DNA from 2 places in the Pseudoalteromonas sp. JB197 genome. Region 2 is predicted to be linked to the other one. Evidence: riboswitches for the same ligand, from Rfam matches in the RefSeq annotation. Region 2 holds a riboswitch; the other holds the start of a gene.
What was found. Region 2 has a riboswitch for lysine ahead of dapA (4-hydroxy-tetrahydrodipicolinate synthase). Riboswitches for the same ligand answer to the same signal wherever they lie in the genome.
Positions count from the first base shown of each region.

Region 1: another riboswitch for lysine. It lies ahead of lysC (lysine-sensitive aspartokinase 3); the one in region 2 lies ahead of dapA (4-hydroxy-tetrahydrodipicolinate synthase).

Region 1 is NZ_NRGZ01000001.1:1,011,059-1,023,566, reverse strand. Features, by position in the region: gene sbcB (exodeoxyribonuclease I) at 1-565, shown strand, start outside; gene CIK86_RS04895 (NAD(P)-dependent oxidoreductase) at 798-1,679, opposite strand; gene CIK86_RS04890 (glutathione peroxidase) at 1,798-2,292, shown strand; gene CIK86_RS04885 (sodium-dependent transporter) at 2,346-3,671, opposite strand; gene CIK86_RS04880 (4'-phosphopantetheinyl transferase superfamily protein) at 3,845-4,588, shown strand; gene lysC (lysine-sensitive aspartokinase 3) at 4,565-5,956, opposite strand; lysine riboswitch at 6,032-6,204, opposite strand; gene nhaD (sodium:proton antiporter NhaD) at 6,337-7,584, opposite strand; gene CIK86_RS04865 (hypothetical protein) at 7,816-9,087, shown strand; gene CIK86_RS04860 (hypothetical protein) at 9,093-9,641, shown strand; gene CIK86_RS04855 (ATPase) at 9,638-12,412, shown strand.
Region 2 is NZ_NRGZ01000001.1:2,583,412-2,595,919, forward strand. Features, by position in the region: gene glpD (glycerol-3-phosphate dehydrogenase) at 1-198, shown strand, start outside; gene CIK86_RS12240 (acyl-CoA thioesterase) at 211-609, opposite strand; gene CIK86_RS12245 (2OG-Fe(II) oxygenase) at 643-1,347, shown strand; gene CIK86_RS12250 (cysteine desulfurase-like protein) at 1,367-2,602, opposite strand; gene CIK86_RS12255 (2OG-Fe dioxygenase family protein) at 2,612-3,244, opposite strand; gene acnB (bifunctional aconitate hydratase 2/2-methylisocitrate dehydratase) at 3,445-6,042, opposite strand; gene CIK86_RS12265 (OmpA family protein) at 6,336-7,391, opposite strand; gene CIK86_RS12270 (YdiU family protein) at 7,778-9,187, opposite strand; gene CIK86_RS12275 (DNA-3-methyladenine glycosylase I) at 9,197-9,895, opposite strand; lysine riboswitch at 10,099-10,296, shown strand; gene dapA (4-hydroxy-tetrahydrodipicolinate synthase) at 10,449-11,333, shown strand; gene CIK86_RS12285 (2,3,4,5-tetrahydropyridine-2,6-dicarboxylate N-succinyltransferase) at 11,349-12,089, shown strand; gene CIK86_RS12290 (PLP-dependent decarboxylase) at 12,089-12,508, shown strand, end outside.

The DNA.
Region 1 (12,508 bases), 1.6 Mb from region 2:
ATTACCCGTAGGGTTAAAACTAGTGCATTTAAACAAGTGCCCTATTTTAGCACCTGCTAAAACGTTATTACCTGAAAATGCAGCGCGTTTAGGCATTGACCGCGAGCAATGTTTAAAAAACTTGGCGGTGTTAAAAGCCAATAGCGAGTTGCGCGATAAAGTAACTGAGGTGTTTAACGAACAAGGCGATTACAGCGCAACAACTAACGTTGACTATTTACTTTACGATGGGTTTACTAGCCATGCAGATAAAGCTAAATTTGCGATTATTCGCGATGCAAAACCCGAAGACTTAGCCGATTTAAAACTCGATTTTGAAAATAAAAAGTTTAATACTTTATTGTTTAGATACCGCGCTCGTAACTGGCCGCAAACGCTTAACCAGCAAGAGCTGGATCAATGGCGTCAGTATTGTCAAAACAAGTTAATGCACGGGGAAGATCAACCCTCAATTAACGCTCAAGACTTTATGATCACACTTGAGAATTTAGCCCATGAGCACGACGATAGTGAAAAAAACCTAACCATTTTAAAAGCCTTATATAACTACGCACAAAGCATGTAGCTTGCTTTAAGTTTATTGGTACAACGCATACAAAAACGCGACGCTTTATAACTAAAGCGTCGCGTTTTTTGTTTTAAGTAAATGAGAAGACATAAAACCAACAATGATCTTTTTAGATCTATCACTTCCTCTAAAAGCGCAGCGCCTCTTAACCTCTTGGTGAATAAATCACTTTACGGGCTTTGCACATCACGCAAGCTTGGCGTCTACAACGATATACTCAAGGTAAACGTTATTTTTTATGCTGTGCTTCAATGCGTGCAAGTAAGCTTGATGTATCGTAGCGGCCACCGCCTAATGCTTGCACGTCGGCGTAGTACCCATCTACTGTGGCTGTCATTGCTAGCGTTGCGCCGTTATTTTTAGCCTCATTAAGCGCTATGCCTAAGTCTTTACGCATCCAATCAACTGCAAAACCAAAGTCGTATTCCCCTGCCCACATGGTTTTGTAACGGTTTTCCATTTGCCACGAACCGGCTGCGCCTTTAGAAATAGTTTCTATTACTTTTTCACCATCAAGCCCTGCTTGCTTTGCAAAATGTAAGCCTTCGGCTAAGCCCTGTACTGCACCCGCAATACAAATTTGATTAACCATTTTACATAATTGCCCTGAGCCTACGCCACCTAACAATTGGCTAAAACGACTAAATGCCGTCATAACAGGCTGCACTTTGGCAAATACAGCTTCGCTGCCACCAGCCATTACCGTAAGCACGCCATTTTCGGCGCCAGCTTGGCCTCCCGATACTGGCGCGTCAATAAAGTCGACTTTTAATAACGCTGCTTTTGCTGCCACTTCGCGTGCCACTGTTGCTGAAGTAGTGGTATGATCGACCAAAATACTGCCCGCTTTAATACCGGCTAATACTCCATTTTCGCCATATACTACCGAGCGTAAATCGTCGTCGTTACCCACACACATAAATACAATGTCGGCATCGTTTACAGCTTCGCGTGGAGTAGCTGCAAAGCTGCCGCTAAATTCGTTAGCCCACTTTTGAGCTTTAGCTTGAGTACGGTTATAAACGCACACACTGTGCCCTGCTTTTGCTAAATGCCCCGCCATTGGGTAACCCATTACGCCTAAACCTATAAATGCTACTTTCATTGACATAAAAATGACCTATTAAACTGATAACTTAAAAACCATGCCTGATTATGTCAATCGGTTGATAAAAAAGCGAATGAAGTCTTTATAAAGTTTATTTAATAGGAATTTAAGTAGGTGATCTATGGATAGTATTTATCAATTTAATGCAGAATGCTGTAACAAGGCGCTTTTTTCTTTTAAGCAGTTAAAAGGCAAAACGCTACTTATTGTAAATATTGCCAGTGAATGTCATTTGTCGGCGCAGTTAACCGCTTTAGAAAAGCTGTATCAGCAGTATAAAAACAGTGGATTTACCATTTTAGCGTTTCCGTGCAATCAATTTGGCCAAAAGGAGCCGCTTGATAATTTAGCCATTAACAGCTTTTATCAAGCGCAATTTAATACTACATTTGAAATATTTGCCAAAGTAATGGTAAACGGCCCAGAAGCTCACCCCTTGTTTAATTACTTAAAACTGCACACCAGAGGTATTTCGCAAGGACGAGTAATAAAGTGGAACTTCACTAAATTTTTAATTAATTCGCAAGGCCAACTTGTTTCTCGTTATGCGCCGCGCACCAAGCCAGAAACATTAAAGCAGGCAATTGAAAATCAGTTATTGCTAACAGCTAAATAACAAAGCAAAACGAGAGCAAAAGCTCCCGTTTTATTTATAACGTGCAGTAATGCTTAACTACTAAATGCCACATTGGCAAATACCAAGGTCATTAATATTGGGCAAACAAAACGTATGTACTGAGCAAACCAGTAATGCGCGCCGCTAGTTGCTTGGTGTAATTTGTTACCGCGCTGCCATAACCAGCCCACTGTAACAAAGTAAAACAGCCCCATTAACGGTAATTGGTACTGGGTAAATACCATAATAACCAAGCCAAATAACCAATCAAAATTAAGTATTATTAAGCTGGCAAACACTAGCACTACGCCACTAACCAGCCACGTAGCTTTAGTGCGATCAACGCCGTGGTTTTCGACTAAAAACGCCACCGGAATTTCGGTGGTTGATATAGTAGAAGTAACCGAGGCTATCGACATTAATACAAAAAACAATAAACCAACCAATAAGCCAATATCGCCCATGGTGCTGAATAACGCTGGTAAAATGGCAAAAATAAGCTGCCCTTCGCCAATTAATTTACCGTTACTAAATACTTCTACGCCGTTGTGCTGCGCCACATAAATAGCAGGCACAATAAGTAAACCAGCTAAAAAGGCCACACTGGTATCGAGTAGTGCTACGCTGGCAGTCAGTTTTGGTAAGTTAGCACCGGGTTTTAAATACGAGCCGTAAATCATCATACAGCCCACACCTAGCGATAAGGAGAAAAAGGCTTGCCCCATAGCTGCAATAATTAAGTTAGGGTCGAGTATTTGGCTAAAATCAGGTATTAAATACGCTGCAAAGCCATCACTTGCACCATCTAGCGTTGCAATATAAATAATTAAACCAATTAGCAATACTAGTAGCACCGGCATTAAACGCCGTGACCAGGTTTCAATACCCGATTTAACCCCTTTTAAAATAATACTCGCGGTTAAAATAAGCATAAGTGGGGTAAACACAAAATTACGCAGCGCAGAGTCGCTGTGTAAAAATTCGCTAGCGCCGCTAAAGCCTAAAAATGTAGTTACGGGTTCAATAGCATACGACAGCATCCACCCCGCCACTATTGAATAAAAGCTAAGCATTACAATAGCGCCGCCAAGGCCAATATAACCTGCAGCCGCGCCTACTTTAGGGGCTTTATTTTGCCATGCTTGCCTAAGTGCTTTTACCGGATTAGCTTGGGCGTAATACCCTAAATACAGCTCGGTATATAAAGCCGGCAAAGCAAGTAAAAATATAACAATAAAGTAAACCAGTAAAAAAGCACCGCCACCATGATTAGCAGCCTGCGTAGGAAAACCCCATATATTACCTAAACCTACCGCTGCGCCAGCGGCGGCCAATACAAAACCAAGTCGACTTTGAAAACCATCACGCACTTGTGTCATACACCTACAAATCTGTTATTATTTTAGCTGTTGTGAATTAAACCATATTTCATCGCGCCTTAGTAATAAAAATGTACCTAGCGCGCACAACAACTAACAACCGCTCACTATATGTTCAGCTTATGCATACAAGCAGGTAATCGGTATTAAATTTATTATTATTTTGAGCGTTTATGAGTTCACTTTACTTTAAAAACACCCTGCAAATTAATCAGCCTTTTAGTAACAATAAAAGCCCTATTTTATTGTTTGACGCTAAAACGCTCGATATAAGCCAATATAATTTGCCTGATTATTTAAGCCCTTTTGAGCTGCAAATAATAAACCGCCGTAAAAGTGTATCGGCCAAGCAAGAATATTTAGCCACGCGATTATTACTTAAGTATTTAGTTATAACCTCGCACCCTAATATGGCGGGCATTAAGCCGTGTAATATAAGTTCAGAGTTTAACCTACAAACAAGTAAATTAGCGCTACACATTAATAACAGCCACACCGTTATTAATACCTGTATATCGCATTCTAATGGTTTTGTTGGCGCTGCACTTAACCCTACAAAAGCCCAGTTTGGTTTCGATATTGAAAAAATAAGCACAAAGCGCCCATTTGAAAAGCTCGCAAAGCATTTTTATCATACCGATGAAATTGCGCTGATCACCAAGCCTGCCAATGCAGAGGATCAAGCTAAACACTTTTTTAGAATTTGGACCTTAAAAGAAGCGCTCGCTAAAGCCACTAGCCGCCCTATTGCCAAGTTGCTAAGCCCTAATGTGTTTACTGAGTTAACTTGCTCACAGCTTAATGCCAGCAGTGCTGTGGTGGGTAAGTTTGATATAAGTGTAGTGAGTGAAAAAAGCACTGACTGGCAGTGCTCTCTTATTAATTTAGCTGTATTAGGCCGCGCAATCGCTCTCTAATAGTCGGCTATGAATAGCTTGCACTACGTTGTCGGATTCGCCTTGCTCGACCAAAAAGCACAAGTTATGCTTACTTGCACCGTGGCAAATTAGCCGTATATTAAAGTCACTTAATACCTGCATTAAGTTCATTTCATGCTGGCGTAACTGTATTTCTGAGCCAATAAGCGCCACTAAAGTTAAGTTATTTTCTACCGATACATGGCAAAACTCAGCAAGTTTATCTAAACACCCCTGATCAAGCTCTGGGCGCGATGCATTAGGCGCGTTATCAAGCGTTATTGCTACGCTAATTTCAGAGGTGGTCACTAAATCTACCGAAATATTAAACTCACTTAAAATAGTAAACACTCGTGCTAAAAAGCCACTAGCTAATAGCATTTCTGGGCTTTTAAGAGTAAGTAATATTTGGTTTTTGCGTTGTGTTACTGCGCGGATTCCTGGCAGTTGCGACTTTTCACGCTCAATCCAAGTACCACCACGCTCAGGTTCACGGCTCGACCCTACAAACACATTAATATGGCTGCGGCTGGCGGGTAAAATAGTTGCCGGATGCAATACTTTTGCACCAAAGGTAGCCATTTCGGCGGCTTCGTCAAAGCTGAGGCGTGCAATTGGCGTGGCTTTTACACATAAACGCGGGTCGGTACTAAAAATACCCACTACATCAGTCCAAATATGTACACTTTTAGCATGAATAGCCTCGGCCAGTAATGCCGCGCTGTAGTCTGATCCACCGCGCCCTAAAGTGGTCGTTTGGCCGTGTTCGTCGCTGCCAATAAAGCCCTGTGTAACAATTACTTGATCGTCTAACAGCGGAACAAGTAATGCGCTTGCCGCTTGTGCAGTAGCTGCAACATTAGGGGTTGCTTTGCCAAATTGACTGTCGGTTTTAAGCACTTGACGCACGTCAAAGCGTATTGCATTTAAACCTTTTGAGCGCAGCACTTGGGTAAATAAATAAGTTGATAATCGCTCGCCAAAACTTAATAGCTCGTCATGTAGCGCTTTTGTTTGTAACGTTTGGCTGGCTAGTTTTTCAAATGCCGCTAACGTCTGGGCAAAGCCCTGCTCTAAATCGGTATCTAAACTCAATTCAGCTAAAATAGCCTGCTGAATCGCTAGCACACCGTTAATATGCGCTTGGCGCTCATCTTCGCTAAGGCTGCTATTGCACAGCTCAACTAAATGATTAGTGACTCCTGCGCTGGCGCTTAGTGCAACAATACGCACGCTTTTATCTGCTACTATTATTTTACTACTGTGATCCATAGCTGCAAAGTTAGCTACGCTGGTGCCGCCAAATTTAGCAACGGTATAATTTGATTTGTTGCCTAATACTACATGTGGCACTGATTGGGTTGTCATTTCGTCTCCTTTCACGGCATCCAAACCGTAATAAAACAAGAAGAACTTGGCAGCAAATATAAGGTAAGAAAATTCACTGCCAGAAGCTCTCCACCTATATTGGTGACAGTTTTGAGGATTCAGCCCCATAAACCGAAAAATAACGACGACGACGTGTTATTTTTCTCGGCGAGTACTTCCCTCTTTAATGCTCAACGGCGTTCGTCACCTCACATTAAATACCTAAGTATCGCACCTCTTCTGAATGTTGTATTAATGGCTATTTTCGCAATCACTAATAAAACAAAACCCCAGCAATATATTGAAAAGCTCAATACTTTACTGGGGCTTTGAAAGTTATCGTTTAGACATCTAGCTGTCAAGCACTTTAATAACTAATATTAAACAAAACCAGCCATTAAATACGAGCCGGTATAGCCTACTGTGTAACAAATTAATAAATAAAACGACAAGCGTAAGTAGTTCATAAAGGTCAGCTCTTTAACTTTACTCATGGCAATAATACCCGCCGCTGAGCCTATAATTAACATAGAACCCCCTACGCCTGTGGCATAAGTAAACGACAGCCAATGCTGTTGTGTCATTACTATATCTGCTTTTAATAACGCGGCAGTAAGTGGTACGTTATCAACGCCTGCTGATAATATACCCATTAAGTAGTTAGCATATTCAGGTGCCATTATTGTATATAACTCACTAAAGTGACTTAGCATACCTACTTCTTTTAACGCCCCTACCAGTAGTAATACACCTACAAAAAACAGCAAGGTGTCGTATTCTATTTCACGAATAAAATCTATCATGTCTTTGTTAATGTCTTTTTTACGCATTAAAAATTGCGCTACTAAAAACATCATAGACAAACCAAACAAAAAGGTAAGCAATGGCGGTACACTGTATAAAACACTCAGCGTTAAGGTGGCAATAACCGTAGATAAAAAGATAACTGCAATTGTAATATCGGTTTTTTCAATGCGTTTTTGCTTCGTTTTAGTAAAGTCGAGCTGGCCATTTAAGCCAATTGATAACAGTGCGGCTAACAGCATCACACTTATAAATGCTGGCACAATTAACAATAACAAATTGCTAATAGTTACTTTGCCATCTAAAAATATCATTAACGTGGTTACATCGCCGGTAATTAACGACACACCACCGGAGTTAACCGCAAAGATAATCAGCGTGGCGTATCTAATTAGCTTTTTGGCTTCAAGTTTTAATGATAAAACCACCGCTAAAGATATAAGCGTAGCGGTTACGTTATCGGAAATAGAAGAGAATATAAATGCAAAAACACCAACCAAAAACATTAACTTACGTTCGCTAATTCGTTTTGGCATAATCCGGTTAACAATATTTTCGATAAACCCTTTTGAGTTTAAATAGGCAACAAAGGTCATTGCCGCCATTAAAAACAACCATAAGGAGGCAATTTCTAAAATATTATGATTAAGGAGTGATTGAATCGTATCAGGGCTTTGCCCATTAATAGGGAAGATAAAAGAGATAATCCAGCAGAGCGTACCAAAAAAAAGTGTCGTTTTAGCTTTGTTTACGTGGATTATATCCTCAATAACGATCAGCAAAAATGCAATCGCTATTAAAGTCAGGATAATAGAGGAAACCATGATAATTGAACAACCTTTGGAATAATGTAAAAATTGAACCTATGAAGAAAATAGAGCCGCACATTTCGTGTGCCTATTTTCGGTGCGGATGTTATCACTATGACCTGGTAAAAACTATTATTAAATCGTTGTAAAAACGAATACCATATAGCTATCAGCGCTATTAAAATTACGAATAACTAGCTTATTTAGCTACTTATTTAACAACATACTAGGATGTATAAACGCCTTATGATCCCAGCTAAAAAGCTATTAAATACCCTTAGCGAACATTGGGGGGTGCTAGAGCTATTATTTAAACGTTTTAAAATGGCAGACTTTAGTATTAAAGATTTGCAAAATGCCATTAAACAAAAACAACCTACATGGCATAACGAGCGTATTTATAAAGAAACTAATCGCTTGTTAAATCAAGATATTATAATTCCTTTAGCGAAATCTTCGCAGCTTGAAATAAACCGTGCCATTGCCGACTTTGCTACATTTTTACTGCAAGAAGAACATTTAGGTTTAGCACAAGAAATTAGCGTATTAGTAGAGGATTTAGCCCGCCTTGGCGATCGCTTAGCTAACGCGGGCGAAGTGGAAGACTTTGACGACTTACGCCGTTTTAGCCGTATTATGGATGATCGGGTGCGCAAAATAATGAAACTGTACGCACACAACGAAAACGCCATTTTAAATATTGTTGAGCAAGCTAAATCTAATAACGCGGTGCAATCGCTGCAAAAGCGTTATAAAGCGGTAATAGAAGCGTTTGACGAATACATAGAGCCAATGCTAGAAATGGTTGATATTCGAGGCGATTTTCATGCCTGCTTTAATCTTATAGAGCAGCAAATTAGTACGCAAATAGAGCGTATTGAGCAATCGGGTAAAGCATATACCGACAAACGCATGCTAGAGCAATTACGTACCCGTATTCTCGAAATGCATTTAATCGGCCGCGAAAGCCTGCGTAAAAGTGCCGACATGCTTATGCCACTGCGTGAAGAACTACGCCGTAATAACTTAATTACCCGCCAAGCTGCAAGAGTGCTTGGGTTAGTGCGTAAAAATGGCGTAGACAACATGCTAACTGCGGTGCAACCGCATTTTGTGAGCGACGCACAGCGTTACTCGCTGGGGCAACAACGCCATATAGTTGCCTATATGGCAAGTTTGGTTGAGTTTGAGCATCAAGAATATCAATTGCCTGATCAGCAAGATGTACCGCCTTTTCAAACGCCTAATATTCCCGATTACAACGATGTTAAAAGCAGCTTTGCAAAACGCTTCAATACAAAACGTAAAAAGCCGCAACCATTGCTGCAATTTTTAGACGAAAGTTACCCCGATTTAGATGCCGAAGAAATGCTGTTTTTGTATCAAAAATTAGTAAGTGACAACGAGCTTGAAAAAAGCCAAAGCGATGAAAAAGCGCGCTTTAAAATTGCCGGTCAGTATTTTTCTCTTTATCCCTATAATTCACAGCCGCAAACACCTAGTAAGGCAGATGAGTAATCACCATGACACAAATAAACTTAAACGAGCTTACCCACTTACAAGCAATTAATAAAAAATTAGTGGCGGGTTATCATATTTGCGAACAAGACAACCTAATGTGGCAAGAGCTGGATCAAAACATAGACGCGTACAGCGCGCTATTTAGCGCCCTAGGTAATGAGCTAAAACACGACAGCCGTGGCTTTTATTACTTTAGCAGCGACGAAAGCACACCCAATATGGGCAAAATATCCCGTGCTATTGCGCTCACTATTTATATTTTAATTGAGCACTACGCCAACACCGGCAAAGACCCAATGCGCGCCTTGTTCGACGAAGTAAACGATTTAGAGTTAATGCAAACCTTAGTGCAAATTAACAAACATTTGTTTGATCAACTGGAGATATTTTCGGGTTCAGATCTGCGCAAAGACGTGTACCTGCGCATGGTACGCTTAGGTTTGGCACGCGAAGTAGAAGCAGGCTTTATGCTACAAGCCCCTATCCATCGCTATATAGATGCCTTAATGGAAGTAAACGAAGAAACCTACCTAACAGAGGACGAGGAATGAAAAATTTATACGGACTAAGTAAACTCGCCCTACTCAATACCGCAGGTTACGCAAAGTGTGTGATCCCGCTGGATAAAAGCAGCTCTATTTGCGCGCCCAACAATACGGGTAAAAGCTCAGTAATAAATGCCCTGCAATTTCCGCTTATTAACGATTTACGCCTAACCGAATGGGATGGCCACGATTTAGACGAAACCCGAAAGTTTTATTTTTCGTCAGATCAATCCTACATTTTGCTTGAAGCAAATTTGCCCCATGGCTCAGTAGTGATTGGTGTAGCGGGTTTGGGGAAAATTGCCGGTTATGCGCATCAATATTTTTGCTACCAAGGCAAGCTTGATTTAGAGCAGTACACCCAAGGTAAAACCATTATTAAATACACTAAGCTGTTCAGCCATTTAAAACAGCTTGGTTACAACCCCATAGAGCTAAAAGCGCAAGAACTAAACGCCCTACTCACCGGCGGCGCAACCCCGTTTGACGACGAGATCAACTTAAAAATGATCCCGCTTAATAACGTTCAAGATTCGACTATTTATAAAGAAATATTTCGCCGTATTCTTAACTTACATAAACTCGGTGCCGCCGATGTAAAACGCTTTATGCTACGTGTATTTGAGCGCCACATGTCTAACTCTAAGGTCGACTTTTATGAAGTGTGGCGTCGCTCGTTCGATAAAGTAAACCGCAGTAAACGTGAATTGCACGCCCTTGAATCGATGCAAGAGCCCATAGCGGCGCTTGAGTCGATGCTAGAGAACCAAACCGTTCTAAAAGGTAAATTAGCGGCTTATGCTCCAAAAATTGACCAAGCACTGATTGATTTTGACAACTACCAAGAGTCGCAACTAGAAGAGCTAGCAATAGCACTTGAAAACATAGAACACGAAAAACACGAGTTTGAACAAAAGCAAAGTTTGTACGTACAGCAGTCGCGCGATATAGAGCGCAGGCAAACGCAAATAGAGCAATGGTTTTTAGATTTTAACGCACTTAAAAACGAATTTGAACTGGTTAACAAAGCCACGCTTAAAACGAGCCTTACCCAGTTAAAGCAAGACTACGAGTCGCTTTCACACTCTATTACCAGCGCACAAGGGCAAAGCCTGCATACACTTGACTACCGTATTACCGAAACCCAAAAACAAATTAAGAGCTTAAAGCTACAACTTAAAAACTTGGAGTTTAATTTATTTACCCGCATGCGCGAAGAGCTGTCGTTAAAAGAAGTGGAAGAAATTTCGCGCATTTTAAACCCCGACATGCTCTCGTTTGCAACCACCAGCAATGGCGACATAAGCATTGATGACGAAGACGCATTTAGTGCGTTTTTATCGCACTTAAGCGAAAACGTAAAAGGCGGCGTGCTTAGCTTACCTGGCGCGAGTATTAAGCTTAAAAAGCTCTCCCCTGTACAAATGCAAAGCGGCGAAAATAAAGAGCAGCTAACCGCTCAATTAAGTGCCCTTGAGCATGCTTTAAAAGAGTTTAAGCAACAGCGCGATGTAGCTGCAAATGTGGCCGATAAGCAAAAAGAAAAAGACACCTTGTACGATGAACTAATGAGCGCCGAGGCCGCCCTTAAACGTTTAGAGCAGTTTGACACTATGCTGCAATCGGCTGAAGCACAAACCATGCTAAAAGAGCAGTTGTTAGCTGAGCGCGATCAGGTTGACGACTACCTACAAGACATTCAAAAAAATAGCGGCTCAATTAGCGACAGACGCTCAATTATTAAATCAAAACAGGCGCAAATTAATCGCCAATCAGATCGTCTGCGCCAAGTGAAAAGCGAACGAATTGATCACACGCTTGATTTATACAGCGGCAAAGTTACCCCTTACATGATAGAGGTAACAATAGACTTTGATAATTTAAGCGACCTAGTGCACCACTTTAATAAAGACTGCCAAGAGCTGCGTAACTTTGAGATAAACGTACGCAATACCTATTTGCATATTTATAATGCCGGTATTACCAAGTTTGATAACGAAAACGATGAGTTTAGTAAATATCAAAAACTCATTAGTGCGTTTCATAACATTGATAACGAACGCGATGCCGTTGAGCGTCAAGGCCGTGTGGCCCTAACAGAAGTAGCCGCAACCATTAAAGGCCTACGCGAAGATTTAGACCGCCTGCGCCGCGAAATGAACAGCTTTAATAAAGGCATTAGCCAGCATCGTATTTCGAACCTGCAAGCATTTAAAATTAATGTAATACCGCGCAAAATGTTAGTTGATAGTATAGATACTATAATTAGTACCTCGCATCAGTTTGAGCAAGGGGACACGCTGGATTTACTCAGCCAAGAACCGTATAGCGAAAGCGCAGTAAACGAGGCGAAAGATCATTTAATTAAGCTCGCCTCCGACAAAGCTGGCCTTACCCTCACGGATTTATTTGATATTCGTTTTGAAGTAGTCAATCGCGCAGGCGATACCGAACACTTTGACAAAATAGACTCGGCGGGTTCAAACGGTACGCGAATAACTATTAAGTTATTATGTGGTATGTTGTTTATTCGCTATTTGTTAAGCTCACAAGAACAAAACTTATACCGTATACCTATATACATAGATGAAGCCGCCGACATTGATCCGCAAAATCAAAAGGCAATTATTGAAACCGCGCTTAGCTTTGGCTTCGTCCCTATATTTGCCTCAGTTAAACCGCAAACAAGCTGCGATTATATTGTGCCAATTCGCTCAGTTAAAGACGGTGCACAAAACTGGGTAGACGAAAAAGACTGGATAGAAGTTGAACATTAAGTAATTAATCAATGGTTCAGCTATAACAGCTAAACTGTTGTTAAGCGCTTAAATATCACACTGCCTAACAATGTGTGTTATTTTATAAAAAAGATT
Region 2 (12,508 bases):
AGCGTAGCTGATTTAGGCCAGCATTTTGGCCATGGTTTATACGCCACTGAAGTAAATTATTTAGTTAATAGCGAGTGGGCTCGCTGCGCCGAGGATATATTGTGGCGTCGTAGTAAGTTAGGTTTGCGTTTTAATACTGAGCAAATAACAGCGCTGAGCCAGTATATTCAAAATTATAATGGCTCAATACCGCTGTAAACATTTACCAAACTAGCTAGCCGGGGCTAAATGCTCATTAAGTGACGATTTTTCAGATACTGAAAGCGATTGCTTTGCTTTTGCTGCAAAATCGTAACGTACCAATACCGTTTTACCAACTGCACAGCAGTTACCTTGCTGGTGAGCTTCTTGGCGTAATACAAATGAGCTGGTACCTACATGCTCTACTGAGGTTTTAATGGTTACTTCATGGCCATAAAATAACTCACCAACAAACGACACTTCGACTTTGGCAATAATTAGCTTCCAGTCATGTGGGTTTAAATCTGGGGTAAAAAACCTAAAAATAGGCGCACGCGAAGCTTCAAACCATACAGGGAGTACGGTATTGTTAATATGTCCTAGCGCATCTGTTTCACTAAAGCGCGGCATCACTTTTTCAATAAACATAATAATCCAATAATAATTATATAAAGGTAAACTATGACGGACTTTATTCGCGTATACGATAACGCGCTCAGCAATGACTTTTGTGATAACTTTATCACTACCTTTTCTCAAAGCCCGCATATAAAACAAGGGATGACATCTGGCGGTATCGATTTAAATAAAAAAGATAGCCACGACTTGCACTTAAACAATCATCCGGAATACGTTGAGCAATTAAAACACATTCAACAAACCACTGCACAGTATGTTTTTAAATACATTGAAGAACATATTTTTATTATGATTGGTGCCTTTGGCCTAAAAGTGTATCACCCTAAAAGTGGCGAACCTGTTGACTTAACACACGCAAACTTTGATGAAGTGGGTAAACCACAACTGCCCTTATTAGTGCAGCAAATTTTTAGGCTAGGAAATATTCAGGCGCAAAAATACCAAGTTAATAAAGGCGGTTACCCGTATTGGCACAGCGAAGTTTATCCGCAGTTAAATCATAACGAGGCGCTACATAGAGTATTGCTGTTTATGTTTTATTTGAACGATGTTGAACAAGGTGGGGAAACGGAGTTTTATTATCAAAAGCGTAAAATTGCGCCTAAAAAAGGCACTATAGTAATAGCGCCCGGCTACTTTACTCACACTCACCGTGGCAATAAGCCAGTATCTAACGATAAGTATATTTTAACCTCGTGGGTACTGTTTAACCGCGCAGAGCAAATATACGGTGCGCCAAAGAGCTAGCGCACCTTTTTTATGTATATTAACCTAGTAGCTCATCAAACAAATTAAATAACTGATCAAGCTCTGCGGTGGTGTTGTAGTGCATGCAACCAATGCGCACTACGCCACCTTTATCAAGTACGCCTAATTGCTCACACAAACCTTGCGCGTAAAAGTTGCCGTCCCATACACAAATATGTTGCTTACCTAAACATTCAGATACAGCGCGCGGCTCTAAACCTTCAAAAGTTAACGCAAAAGTAGGCGTACGCTCATTTAAACGATCTAAGTCATCTATACCAAACAATTTAATACGCGGGTAATTAACTAAGCGCGTTAAAAAGTATTCACTCAGCGCCATTTCGTGTTGCTTGGTTTTAGCAAAGGCAACACTTAACTTTTCGCGGCGTGAATGGCTGTCGTCAAGCTCGCTAATTGCTGCAATGTAATCAACCGCCGCTATAAAACCAGCCATGGCTTCAAAGCTTTGTGTGCCAGTTTCCCAGCGACCTGGCGCTACGTCTTTAGCTGGCTCAACTTTATACGGGGTAAACCCTTCTAAATGTTCTTTTTTGCCATAAACCATACCTAAATGCGGGCCAAAAAATTTGTACGCTGAGCAGGCTAAAAAGTCGCAATTGAGTACTTGTACGTCTACAAGTTCGTGCGGTGCATAATGTACGGCGTCAACATATACCAGCGCACCTACGTTGTGAGCAAGCTCTACAATACGTTTAATATTGTTAATTGAACCTGTGGTATTAGAGGCATAAGTTACCGCTACCAGCTTAGTATTACTGTTTAGTAAACTCTCGAACTGGGCCATATTGAGTGTGCAGTCGGTTTCGTTAATAAGCGCAGTATTAACTTTAACACCTTTATCTTCTGCGGCTTGCTGCCACGACGAAACGTTAGAAAAGTGATCCGCGTTAGTGACAATAATTTCATCACCCGTTTGCCAGTCGCGTGAAATTGCGCGGCTAAAGCTAAACGTTAAGCTGGTCATATTCGGACCAAATACAATTTGTTGTGGGCTGGGCGCATTGAGTAAATCGGCAGCAGCTTGGCGAGCATTTGCCATTAGCTCAACGGTTTTATCGCTTGAGAAAAATGCTCCACCTAAATTTGAGTTGTAATAACCCAAATAAGCAGTCATAGCGTTAAGTACCGATTGCGGTACTTGCGAGCCACCGGGGCCGTCTAAAAACACGGGAGATTTACCATTAACGCTTTGCATTAATGCCGGAAATTGCTCACGTAATTGCGTTATATTCATGCTCATTCCTTAAGACGTTAATACAAAGCAATCCAGGTAACCTGGCTTACTGGCATCAAGTTTATTCATTGGAGTAGCGTTATGCCACACTTGACGGTCGTTAATTACTGCAAACATACCGTCTTTTATGGCCATTTTAAAACAGGGATCGGCTTGCTTGTTTTCGTATACAAGCAATTCACCGCCCTCTAAGTTTTCATGCGATACACCACATACACACACATGATCAAAACCATCTTGGTGCACGCCTTCTGGCGCTGCAGGCGTATCACTATCAATGGCTAACATACGAAATTGGTGAATTTCGATATCACGTTCTTCATCAATCCCGGTAATTTGACGAAACTCATTCACAATACTTTTCATGCCCGCTGACTCAAGTAGGCTTTGCTCTAAATTTTCGTAACTACGCTCAACATTACCCTGAAAGGTATTAATTGCATCATCTTGTACAAATGCTTTTGTTGCTTGTAGCTTTAGCTCACCATTTTGTAGTTTAACTACAGAGTAACGGCGTTTACGAAAGGCACCATCTGCATAAGGATTAGTCGGCAGGTTATCAAAAGAAGGCTTAACCAAATCAATATTTGTTTGGTTAATAAAACGCAGCTGCAGTAAATTCTGGGGGTTTAAAGCGGTCATAAAAATCCTGCTATAGTAATTATAATATTGCAGAGATTTTAATGCATGCAAAGAGGATTTATTGCTTTATTATTTAACTTCAAAACAATTAACCACCAAAATTAATACAATAAATGCAAAAAAACAACATTAACTATCTAAAATTTATTTTTGCCAATAAAAAAACCCGCAAAAGCGGGTTTTTAAATAAGCTGTAAAAATTATACTGCTTGTTGAATGATCACGTTGTCTGCTTTTTTAGTGTAAGCAGGCATGCGATGGAAGTTCAAGTAGCGATATGTATCTGACGCTGTTGCATTGATCTTCGCTGCATATTCTTGATACTCAGCAGCAGTTGGCAATCGACCGATAATTGCCGCAACTGCAGCAAGTTCAGATGATGCTAAAAATACATTTGCACCATTACCTAAACGGTTAGGGAAGTTACGTGTAGAGGTAGACACTACCGTTGCTTTATCAGCAACACGTGCTTGGTTACCCATACATAATGAACAACCTGGAGTTTCTATACGTGCGCCAACACGACCAAAGATGCCATAGTAGCCTTCTTCAATTAGTTGGTCTTTGTCCATCTTAGTAGGTGGAGCAACCCAAAGCTGAGTAGGTAGTTGACCTTTAAAGCCATCTAGTAACTTACCAGCCGCGCGGAAGTGACCAATGTTAGTCATACAAGAACCGATGAATACTTCATCAATTTTCTCGCCAGCAACATCAGAAAGTAAACGCGCGTCATCTGGATCATTTGGAGCACAAAGAACTGGCTCTTTAATCTCAGCTAAGTCGATTTCAACTACGTGAGCGTATTCAGCATCTTTATCTGCTTCCATAAGCTCAGGATTAGCTAACCAGTCTTGCATTGCATTAATACGACGTTCAATCGTACGTACATCGCCATAACCTTCAGAGATCATCCACTTAAGCATAACAATGTTTGATTCTAGGTATTCAGAAATAGACTCTTTTGAAAGCTTAACCGTACAACCTGCAGCTGAACGCTCAGCAGATGCATCTGATAATTCAAACGCTTGCTCAACAGTTAGGTGCTCAACGCCTTCAATTTCTAGTACGCGACCAGAGAACTCGTTGATTTTACCTTTTTTCTCAACTGTTAATAAGCCTTGCTTGATACCGTAGTAAGGGATTGCATGTACAAGGTCACGTAATGTGATACCTGGTTGCATTTCGCCTTTAAAACGAACCAAAATTGACTCAGGCATATCAAGAGGCATAACACCTGTTGCTGCTGCGAATGCTACTGCACCCGAACCAGCTGGGAATGAAATACCTAATGGGAAACGTGTATGCGAATCACCACCAGTACCTACGGTATCTGGTAATAACATACGGTTTAACCATGAGTGAATAATACCGTCACCAGGGCGAAGTGAAACGCCGCCACGGTTCATGATGAAATCAGGAAGCGTGTGATGCGTGTTTACATCAATAGGTTTTGGGTATGCCGATGTATGACAGAAAGACTGCATTGTTAAGTCTGCAGAGAAACCTAAACAAGCTAAATCTTTAAGCTCATCACGTGTCATAGGACCTGTTGTATCTTGCGAGCCAACCGTTGTCATTTTAGGCTCACAGTATTGACCTGGGCGAATACCTGCAACGTTACATGCTTTACCAACCATTTTTTGCGCTAGTGTAAAGCCTTTATCTGATACTTCAGTTGCTGTTGGTACTTTAAATATATCAGTAGCACCTAAACCAAGTGATGTACGTGCTTTGTCTGTTAAACCACGACCAATGATTAGTGGAATACGACCACCAGCACGAACTTCATCTAAAATCACTTCAGATTTAAGTTCAAACTTAGAGATTACTTTATCAGTACCATGCTGCTTAACAACACCTTCGTATGGGTAGATGTCAATTTGCTCGCCCATGTTAAGTTCATCAACATTTAGCTCAATTGGTAAAGCGCCAGAATCTTCCATAGTGTTAAAGAAGATTGGTGCAATTTTATTACCTAGACATACACCGCCAACACGCTTATTTGGTACAAACGGGATATCATCGCCCATAAACCAAAGCACTGAGTTAGTTGCAGATTTACGTGAAGAACCCGTACCAACAACATCACCAACGTAAGCTAGTGGTAAGCCTTTAGTTTTTAATTCTTCTAGTTGGGTGATTGGGCCTACTTCGCCTGGTTTGTCAGGAGTGATACCATCACGTTCAATTTTTAGCATAGCTAAAGCATGTAGTGGAATATCTGGACGAGACCATGCATCTGGTGCAGGTGACAAGTCATCCGTATTTGTTTCGCCAGTTACTTTAAATACAGTAACTGAAATCTTTTCAGCAACAGCTGGTTTATTAGTAAACCATTCTGCATTTGCCCAAGACTCAATAATTTGCTTAGCGAATGTGTTACCCGCTTTTGCTTTTTCTTCTACATCGTAAAATGCATCAAACATTAATAATGTGTTTGAAAGGCCTTTTACTACGATAGGTGCAAGTGTGTCGTCATCAAGTAGGTCTATCATAGGTGCGATATTGTAACCGCCTAGCATAGTTCCTAATAATTCTGCCGCTTTTTCTTTAGAAAGTAGTGGAGAATTAGTTTCACCTTTAGCAACTGCCGCTAAAAACCCTGCTTTGATATAAGCTGCATCATCAACACCTGCCGGTACACGATTAGCAAATAAGTCGAGAATAAATTCTTCTTCACCAGCCGGTGGAGTTTTGATTAATTCAATAAGATCAGCCGTTTGCTGAGCATCTAATGGCGCTGGTACGATACCTAACGCGGCACGTTCTTCTACGTGTTTACGATATTCTTGTAGCACAATATTGCCCTCTTGGTGACGTGAAAGTATTCGGTAGCGCTTCATAAGCGCAATGTTACCCAATACTTATAGTATTCTAACGCTTAATTATAAAGCTTTTATAGGTAGATGAAAATCTATCCAGTTCAGCAACTGATTATACCGACTATAAGTATTATGAATAGTAGATAAAGTAAAATCAATTTCTATGAATGTTTATTAAGTAAGAATCATTAGTATTTATTTTTAATTTGAGTTTTTAACAGGCATAAAAAAACCCAGCGTAAAGCTGGGTTCATATAAATAAATAGCTATTAACGCTTAACTTTTACTTTTTCTATAGCAGTTAATTGCGCTTCAACACGACGATTTTCTGCGTTTGCAGCACGTGTGTTAGCTGGGTTTTTAAGACGGTCTTCACCGTAACCCACTGTAGAAATGCGAGACTCTTCTATACCATCTTTAACTAACTCTGCAGCTACATCTTTTGCACGCTTTTCAGATAGTGATTGGTTATAGCTAGCATCGCCTGGTGCAGAAGCATGACCTTCTAATTGCACTGTTACTGCGCTATTTTCCTTCATGAAATCTGCAACTTGCTTGATATCATCAAAGTATTTATTTGGTACATCAGCTGTATTATTAGGGAAAGTTACTAATAATTTAACAGTTACTTCTTTATCTTCATAAAGTGTACAACCATCAGCATCAACAGCATCTACCATTGGTGTATTAGGGCACTTGTCGTCAGCATCAATAACACCGTCATTATCTGTGTCTACTGGTGCAACAACAGGCTCTGGAGCAGGTTGAACTGGCACAACAGGCGTACTGCTTTGACCAAATAAATAGTTAATACCTAATTTAGCGTTCACATCGGTATAACCACGGTCAAGACCTTGATAAACAGATGTTTCTGCGTTAACAAATAAGCCGTCTGTAATGAAGTGCTGGTAACCAACACCTGCGTTTAAGAAAGTATTATCTGTTGCTACTTTTACTTCTTTAATACCAAATAAACCATAGAAAGGACCGCCACCAAAGTGGTAAAGTGCATCAACACCAAAACGCTCGCCGTCTACGTCGTTACGATTACCATTAGGAATCGGATTTTTAAGAAATGCATTAAAGTCCATATCTGCATACTCAAGACGTGCACTCCAGTAATCACTGAAACGGTAGCCAACTTCAGCACCCCAACTTGCAGATTCATTAACTTCCAAGTTTTGGTGCATGTTTAAGTTTTTCCAAGATGCATCGTAATAGTCACCGAACACACCAATGTAAAAACCTTCAGTTTTTTCTGCTGCAAATGCTGATGCGCTAGTTGCAGCTAACGCGATTGCGATTGTAAGTGATTTTAATTTCATTGTTTTCTTCCCATTTTAACAATTAAAAAAATATAGCTAATTCGTTCTAGCTCAACCAGTTTTATTAATATTACCTGATCCTTTATTAATCAATACTTAACAAAAGATAAATTAATTCGTTTTCAACACTCTATATACAAGTATCAGTAAGTTTAGGACATATTAATTACTTTACCCAATCCCTAGATAATAAATACTATCGCTGGTATCTAAATTTATTAAATAACCATACCGACTTCACTAGCTGAGTTTATATTGAGCTCCAAGCTCCTAGCTTTAAATGCATATCAATAATATCAGCTCAGTTTATTGTGCTCAATAATAAAGCAGCGCTACGGCCGCTAAATGACCTTTTATAATCAGCAACTTAAATTTCAATCTAATAATTAAGTACCACAAAAAGTATAATACTCTTTATCGCTGCTAGGTGCATCCTGAAATTTTGCCAATTTGTCAGTATTTTCATAAGGTGTGTGCATAACCTGCATAAACTCATGCAGTAATTCACTTGAGCCAGTCTTATTATACTCACTAAGTATTTTTTCGATCACATGGTTACGAGGAATAACTCGTGGATTAGCTGCGCGCATTACGGTATAGCTGCGATCATCGGTACGTTTTTGCCACTTACCGGCCCACTGAACTAATACCTTTGGTATGCTCATTGCACCTGTTAAAGACTCGGTTAGTGCATCAAACGTGTTGGTATAGTCGAGTTGGTGCTCTTTTAATAACTGTAATAGCTCTGCAATTAACTCTTTATCGGCTGTATCTGTGCCAGCTAAGCCCAGTTTTGTTGCCCACATTGCACTAAATTCAACATTAAATTGCTCAGCAAAACCATCTATTATTGGGGTCATTAACGCCACAGCTTGTTCGTCGTCATCATTTACAAGCGGTATTAAACTCTCAGCTAAGCGGGCGCAGTTCCAGTTAGCAATATTAGGTTGATTACCAAATGCATAACGCCCTTGCTTATCAATAGAGCTAAACACGGTATCAAAATCGAAGCTGTTCATCATGGCACATGGGCCATAGTCGATAGTTTCGCCGCTAACCAGCGTATTATCGGTATTCATTACCCCATGTATAAAGCCTACTCGCATCCAACTAACCACCAGCTCAACTTGGTTTTTAATCACTGCAGCTAAAAATGCTAAATAGCGCTCAGGTCCTGTTGCTTGAATTTTTGGGTAATGACGCTCAATAGCTAAGTCGGCAAGGTTTTTAAGCCCTGCAACGTCGCCTTGCGTTGCTAAATACTGAAACGAGCCAACACGAATATGGCTACTGGCTAAGCGCGTTACAATAGCGCCAGGTTGAGGTGGGTTTCGGTACACTGTTTCGCCACTACCAACCACAGCTAAGCAGCGCGTAGTTTTTATACCTAACGCTTGCATTGCTTCGCTCATTATATATTCACGAATTGCTGGGCCAAGTGCACAGCGGCCATCGCCACCACGAGAGTAAGGAGTGGCACCAGAGCCTTTTAATTGAATGTCCCACAACTGGTTTTGCGCATCCTCTACTGCACCTAGCAAATGAGCACGCCCGTCGCCTAAACGTGGTGAAAAATGTCCAAATTGATGCCCTGAGTATCCCAGTGCAACCGCTGCAATTACTTGCTGTTCGTTGCCGCTAAAAGTACTGGCCCGTAACTCAGGAACGACATTAATATTAAACGCTTTAGCTAAGCTGTCATTCCAAAGTAATAGCTGTGGGGCGGCCACCTTAGATGGGCGATCTTCAATTGCAAAATTGTCGGCTACTTGTCTGTACCTTGGCATTAAATTCATAACTACCCTCTACTGTTGTTGGCTTATACCTACACGATTATCGCCTACACTGTAGGCTATAATTAAGCTTAGCTCTTGCATGCTCAAACCGCTTTGTTGCTGTAATTCATTAAAGAACGCTTGCGCTGCAGTTAACGACTTTTTAGTTTGTAAGCCACCATCAATAATTTTGTGCGCGCGCAAATAACTCTCAACATCCCGCGATAATAAAAAGGTATCTTTACCCAATGCACGCAAAGTATAAGGGCCGGTATTTCCACCCAAGCGTGCACCGTGTTTTTTTAAGTACGCCCACAAACCAATAATATCTTCACTTGGCCAGTCTGCAATAAACTGACTAAAGCTACCATGTTGCTGGGTAACCTCATGGATCATGAACGCATTTTCGGGGATCGTTTTTACTTTTTTATAATTGCGAACAATACGCTCGTCGCTGGCTTTTTGCTCCAACATATCGGGTGGCATCATTAATAATTTTTCAACGCTAAACTGCCAAAAAACCTCTCTAAAGCCTGCCCACTTGCTGTTAATAACCGACCAGTAAAAGCCACTTTGAAAAACCTTGCGCGTAAACTCTTCAAGCCAATCATCATCACTTAAAGCTACTAATTGTCGCTTAGATGCAGGTTTAGCGAGTAGTTGCTGTAGCATTTGTGTTGAGCCTTTTCGCTCTACTGCTCGCTGATAAATATCATTAAATTTTTCCATCTGCTTGAAACCTTATTTTGCAGTTACAAATTTCGCGCCGCGATTACCCCCTAGTTTAAGGGAAATCGTCCTTATACGTAACCGTTACCAAAATCGATGACACTATCTGCACTTAGCTGCTTGACACCCAGATGGCTAAAATGATTTAATCATCGCACTTACCCTATTTAATTATATTTGTATTGCTAGCAGTACAAATATAAAGGGCTGGAAGAGGTGCGTTATTCAGGTAGCGTATGTTAGGAGCACAAACTCCATTGAGCATACGTAAGGGGAATCAACGCCGAGAAACAACAATATTTGTGTCATTGTTGTTTCGGGCGACTAGGTTGAATCCTAGCGACTGTCACCAATAGCTATTTAAACGTAGCTTATTAGTTTGGTGGAGAGCTTCTGGTCTTAGTATAATAAGGCCGTGCGCCCTATTATTTAAGCCCATTCGCTCTTCGAATTATAACATACCCTACACGTGGGTATTTGTTCGAACGATGTTAATGTGGCTCTTTCATATATAGCTTCTTAACTCACCGAACATTCTATAAGTTCGCGAGAGATGATCAAAAACTTTAATTTAGATGACTACTCAGTCTGGACGGCGCTCGTTACTCCGTTTAATCGAAACGGTACAATCGACTATGGCACCTTAACCAATTTAGTTGCTGAGCAAGCTGCTGCCAATAATGCCATTTTATTACTAGGCAGCACAGGCGAAGGCTTAGCGCTAACACTTAAAGAGCAGCAAGCCATTGTTGAGCACGTGTGCCAATTATCACCTAATGTACCCCTAATGGTGGCTGTAGGTGGTATGAACCTCAAACAGCAATTAGCCTGGGTTGAATACTGCAACCATTTGCCTATTCATAGTTTTTTACTTGGCTCGCCGCTTTATGCAAAGCCCGGTGTAATTGGGCAAACCCATTGGTTTGAAAGCCTTTTAAATATAAGTAAACACCCTTGTATGCTTTATAACGTACCAGGGCGAAGCGCTGTCGATATTCCAGTGGCAACCATTCAAAACCTACAGCAACATAAAAACCTATGGGCACTAAAAGAAGCCAGTGGCAACATTGCGCAATTTGAAGCTTACCGTCAAGCGGCTCCTAACTTAGCTATTTTTAGCGGCGATGATGCGCTTATGCCCTACTTTGCCCAAGCCGGTGCTAAAGGGCTGGTATCGGTAGCAGCTAATGCTTGGCCGCTACAAACTCACGAATTTGTACAGCGTAGCCTAAGTGGCCAATACCCCAATTTATTTACTCAGTGGTCAAGCGCAATCAGTAGCTTGTTCACTGTAGCAAACCCCATTCCCGTTAAAGTACTCATGCATTTACAAGGGCGATTAACGAGTTCGTATTTACGCCCACCGTTAACTCACCTCGAATTAACGCAAACAACGTGCATTGAACAAGCAAACAACACCATTTTATCTTGGCATTAAACATAGGTTTTTATAATGAGCTGGTTAGAACTATTAAATAATTTAGAGTCGGGCGCAGTACGCGCAGCATCACAAAACGAAAGCGGCCAATGGCAGGCTAACGTTGCAGTAAAACAGGGTATTTTAGAAGCCTTTAAAAATGGTACAAACACCGAATTTGTCGGTGGCTTTGTTGATAAACATAACTTAGCTCCGCAAGAGTTTAGTGCCACCGATGGCGTACGTATGGTCCCGGGTGGCTCAAGCGTTCGCCGTGGTGCTTATGTAGCTAAAGGCACTATTATTATGCCACCAGCGTATGTAAATATTGGCGCATACATTGACGAAGGCACTATGGTAGATAGTCACGCTTTAGTTGGCTCGTGCGCGCAAGTAGGTAAAAATGTCCACCTTAGCGCAGCCGTGCAACTTGGCGGTGTGTTAGAGCCAATTGGTGCCAGCCCAGTGGTAGTTGAAGATGATGCATTTATTGGCGCAGGCTGCGTAATTGTTGAAGGCGTAGTAATTAAAAAAGGCGCAGTACTTGCCCCTGGTGTGCGTTTATCGGCCACAATTCCGGTTTACGACTGTGTAAACGAGCGCCAACTAGACAAAGGCGAGCCAATTCCTGAGTACGCTATTGTAATACCAGGCTCTCGCCCTGCTTCAAACGAATGGGCGCGTGCACAAGGTTTAAGCATGTCGTGCGCGTTAATTGTTAAGTACCGCGATGAGCAAAGTGATGCATCATTACTACTTGAAGAGGTTTTACGTTAATGAGCTTTTTGAGCACGGGCGTTAAAACGGCAATTAATGAATTATCAAGCCAACTCGATAGCCCATTTTTTGTTTACGACCTAGATACGCTAAATAGTCACTTGGCACAATTGGTCGCACAAACCGAGGTAAAACTTTGGTATGCGGTTAAAGCGAATCCGCTGTCTAAAATTATTCAATGCTTAGATAACGCCGGGTTTAATTTTGACGTAGCCAGTAAAGGCGAGCTTGAGCAAGTACTTGCTCAAGGCGTTAGTAGCGATCGCGTGCTCAACACCGGGCCAGCTAAAAGCCCAAAACAAATTAAACACTTTATTGAGCGCGGCGTACGTACTTTTGTTGCCGAAAGTATTAATCAAGTTCGCTGGCTCAATGAACAAGCCAAGCTACAAAACTGTCAACTACAGGTATTACTGCGC